One region of the Streptomyces sp. NPDC048436 genome, then DNA from elsewhere that is predicted to be linked to it. Evidence: riboswitches for the same ligand, from Rfam matches in the RefSeq annotation. Region 1 holds a riboswitch; the other holds the start of a gene.
The links. A riboswitch is a leader RNA that binds a small molecule or an ion and turns the genes downstream of it on or off. The one in region 1 is predicted to bind thiamine pyrophosphate.
Positions count from the first base shown of each region.

Region 2: linked by a shared signal. The riboswitch ahead of ACGFX9_RS32990 (purine-cytosine permease family protein) and the one ahead of thiC (phosphomethylpyrimidine synthase ThiC) in region 1 are both predicted to bind thiamine pyrophosphate.

Region 1 is NZ_JBICXP010000014.1:28,988-31,186, reverse strand. It holds gene thiC (phosphomethylpyrimidine synthase ThiC) at 1-1,192, opposite strand, end outside; TPP riboswitch at 1,185-1,329, opposite strand; gene ACGFX9_RS33690 (YibE/F family protein) at 1,401-2,199, shown strand, end outside.
Region 2 is NZ_JBICXP010000013.1:119,801-121,999, reverse strand. It holds gene ACGFX9_RS32990 (purine-cytosine permease family protein) at 1-858, opposite strand, end outside; TPP riboswitch at 850-946, opposite strand; gene ACGFX9_RS32985 (IclR family transcriptional regulator) at 1,325-2,056, shown strand.

The sequences.
Region 1 (2,199 bases):
CGTGATGACGCTTGGCGATCGTGTTGAGTTCCCCGAGGGTGCGCAACTCGGCGAACTGCGCCTCGTCGTTGGCGTCCGCGATCGAGCCGGGGCGCAGACCGTCGCCGAGCGAGTACGTCACGTCGTACGACGCGAGGATCTCGCACAGCTCCTCGAAGTTCTCGTAGAGGAAGCTTTCCTTGTGGTGCGCGAGACACCAGGCCGCCATGATCGAACCGCCGCGCGAGACGATGCCGGTCTTGCGGTTGGCGGTCAGCGGGACGTACGGAAGGCGCACGCCCGCGTGCACCGTCATGTAGTCCACGCCCTGTTCGGCCTGCTCGATGACCGTGTCCTTGTAGATCTCCCAGGTCAGCGCCTCGGCCTGGCCGTCGACCTTCTCCAGTGCCTGGTAGAGCGGCACGGTGCCGATGGGGACGGGGGAGTTGCGCAGGACCCATTCGCGGGTGGTGTGGATATTGCGCCCGGTGGACAGGTCCATGACCGTGTCGGCGCCCCACTTGGTCGCCCAGGTCATCTTGTCCACCTCCTCCTCGATGGAGGAGGTGACCGCGGAGTTGCCGATGTTGGCGTTGACCTTCACCAGGAACTTCTTGCCGATGATCATCGGCTCGATCTCCGGGTGGTTGACGTTGGCGGGGATCACCGCGCGGCCCGCGGCGACCTCCGCGCGCACGACCTCGGGGTCGAGGTTCTCGCGGATCCCGATGAACTCCATCTCGGGCGTGATCTCACCGCGGCGGGCGTACGCCAGTTGCGTCACCGCCTGGCCCGCGCGCCCCCTGCGCGGCTGGCGCGGGCGGCCGGGGAAGACCGCGTCGAGGTTCTTCAGGCCCCCGCGCGGCGAGGTGTGCTTGATGCCGTCGTCCTCGGGACGGGGCGGGCGGCCCGTGTACTCCTCGGTGTCGCCGCGGGCGATGATCCAGTTCTCGCGCAGGGGCGCCAGGCCCCTGCGGACGTCGGTGTCGATGGACTCGTCGGTGTACGGCCCCGAAGTGTCGTACAGGGTCACGGCCTTGCCGTTGGTGAGGTGCACCTGGCGGACCGGCACCCGCAGATCGGGGCGCGAACCCTCGACATACGCCTTGTGCCAGCCGATGGACTTCCCGGCCTCCGCCGCGATGGTGTTCTCGACGTCGCCGTCGTTCTCGTCGCTGCTGGAGGCAGGCGTGCCTGTGTCCGATGTGGTCATGAGACCTACTCCCTACGCCGGCATTACCCGGTAACAGGTTCGGCGGTCGACGCAGCGAATTCCGTACGATTCATACCGATTCGTACGGAGGTCAGCGCCCTCTCAGCCCGGTGCTCCGAGCTCCCGCGATTGCAAAGGTGCCTCCACGCTAGCGTCCTGTCGGGCGCGCTGAACAGAGGGCCCCCTCCGTTCTTGCGATGATCGGGCAGTGACCACCACACAGCCGCCGTCCCAGCCGCCCGTCCCGAACGTGCCTCCGGACCCGCATGGGCACTCCCACAGCCATGGTCCGGCAGCGCCCGTCTCCAAGCATCTGCGCAAGGTCATCGCCGCCGTGCTGATTCCTTTCGCCGCGGCGGTCGTCGTGGGACTCGCGGTGCTGTGGCCAGGGGGCGCACCGTCCCACGAGCGCACCGGAGTCGGCTTCGACCGGCAGACGCAGTCGGCCGAGGTGGCGAAGCTGGAGGAGCTGCCCTGCAAGGACGTGAACGCCTCGCAGACGCCGCCCAACGGAGACACCTCCACCGCCGAGGGCCAGTCCGCGGAATCCCGCGCGAAGGGCATCTGCAAGAAGGCGACGATCAAGGTGACGAGCGGCAAGGACACCGGCCGCACCTTCATCGAGATCGTCCAGCCGGACTCCCCGCGGCAGTTGCGCCAGGGCCAGGAGGTGGTGGTCGCCTACGAGCCCACGGCCCCCGAGGCCCTGCAGTACTCGGTCACCGACGTGAACCGCAAGCTCCCCATGGCGCTGCTCGCCGGGATCTTCGCCCTCGCCGTCGTCGTGGTGGGGCGGATGCGCGGCGTCATGGCCCTGGTCGCACTGGCGTTGAGCTTCCTGGTCCTGACCTTCTTCATCCTGCCGGCGATCCTCCAGGGCTCGAATCCGCTGGTCGTGGCGGTGGTCGGAGCCAGCGCCATCATGCTGATCGCGCTCTATCTGTGCCACGGGATCACGGCGCGTACATCGGTCGCGGTCCTGGGCACGCTCATCTCACTGCTCCTCA
Region 2 (2,199 bases), on a different contig from region 1:
GGTCTGGTCGGTGAAGATTGACGCACCCCACAGCCCGAGCGCCTGGACCGCCACGAAGGAGGCCGATACGCCGAGCAGCGTGCACCAGAACATGCGCGGCCGGGAGGCCGAACGCGGTAGGTAACGGCTGAAGTCGCTGGCGTAGGGGGCCCAGGACAGTGCGAGGCTGAGCGCGATGGTGCTGGTGAGAACGAACGCGCCCGCGCGGTCGGATCCGTGCACCGACGCGGCGGTGGCGGGGTGGACACCGTCGAGGAGCTTGAGGGCAAGCGCGGCGAAGGCCGCTGCCAGCACGAAGGTCATGACCTTCTGCAGTCGGTGTATCGCCTCGTAGCCGAACACGCCGAGTACGCCTTGCCCCAGCATCATCACCAGTACGCCCACCCAGAACGGCCAGCCGCACAAACGGGCCAGCGCGTCCCCGCCGAACAGGCCGATGAGCGCGTCCCACGCGACCGACGACAGCCACTGCAGCACACCCGGCACGGCAACGGCCCGGCCGAACGCGAGCCGCGCCAGCGGCAGTTGCCCTGCCCCCGTCAGACCGCCCCACGTCCCCAGGTAAGCGGTGGGCACGGCACCGACGACCGTCCCCAGCACGACGGCCACCAGCGCGGTGGTGAAATCAAGACCGAGGGCGATGCCGATCGTGCCGGTGAAGACGCCTGTCATCGTCAGGTTCGGGGCGAACCACACCGTGAACAGCCGTGCCGGCTCGCCGTAGCGGTGCGACTCGGGGACCGGGGCGATCCCGCGGGTCTCGACGCGCAGGTCACCGGGGGCCGCGGGCATCCGCCCATCGAAGACGGACCGCCGGCCGGTGTCCGCCGGGCCGTTCGGAGCATGCGGCAATGACATGAATGACATCCCTCCGCCAGTGCTAACTGGTTCAGGTTCGACGGGTGTGATCTCAGCCCCGCTGGTCGGGGCACCCCGTGTCGGATTGCGTCGGCAAGGCTAACCCACGCGGTCGGGGCGGTCTCGCCGAGGTGTGTCGTGCCGTGGCCGGGCGGGCTCGGAGTCCCTCAGCGAGGATGCCTGCCACTGGACGGTCAGGACCGGTCCGGGCCGACGGCCTGCCACCGTGCCGCCTGCGTGGGTCTCGACGCGGCTTCTGCCTTGCTGCACACTGACCGGCACGGTGGAGAAAGCAGCCGTCAAGTGATCCGCCCCGGCTGGGGCTCAGCGATGGGAAGCAGCGGGGGCGCCGGTGGAACACTCCCTCACACAGCAACCCGGCCAGGGCGAGCGCGGACCGTCGCCGGTGGCCCCGGCAGAGCGACCTGCGACGCCCCGCCGTGGTTCCCAGTCCGGTACGGGGCCCGTGCTGGGCCGCGCGCTGCAGATCCTCGGCGCGTTCAGCGCGGATTGCCGGGAGATGACGCTGAGCGAACTGTCCCGGCGGTCCGGGCTGCCCGTGTCGACCGTGCACCGGATGCTGGGCGAATTGATGTCCTGGGGCGCGTTGGAGCGCGGCGCCAACGGCTGCTACCGCGTGGGCCTGAGGCTGTGGGAAGTCGGCTCGCTCGCCCCGCGGGGCCAGGGGCTGCGAGAGTGTGCGCTGCCGTTCCTGGAGGATCTTTCCCAGATCACCCGCGAGAACGTGCAGCTCGCGGTGCGCGAGGGCACCGAGCTCGTCTTCGTGGAGCGCATTGCGGGGTCCGGCGCGGTCCCCGTACTGACACGCGTGGGAGGACGCTTCGCCCTCACAGCCACCGGCGTCGGGCTTGTGCTGCTCGCGCACGCCCCCGTTGACGTGCAGGACCAGGTGCTTGCCGGCCCCTTCGAGCGCTTCACGCCTCGCACGGTCATCGATCCGCGTGCGTTGCGTCGCATGCTGGCCGAGACGCGGACCAACGGCTACGCGGCCAGCGACCGCCAGGTCACCATGGACGCCCTGTCGGTCGCCGCCCCGGTGCACGGCAGCGACGGTGCGGTGATCGCCGCCGTCTCACTCGTCGTGCGCCATGGCAGCAGCTCCCCGAACTCACTGGCCCGGCTTGTCTGTACCAGCGCCCGTGCGATCTCCCGCGTCATGGCCGCACCCAGGGCCTGAAGCCTGCCGCACTCCGCAACTCCGCCTGAGCGCCGGCTCCCCGCCCACACCGTGCCGCGAGCCGACCACACCACACCACGGTGCTCACGCCGTATTGCCTGCCGCCGCCGCGGCGGCGTTGCGCGTGTTTCGCAGATGTTTCC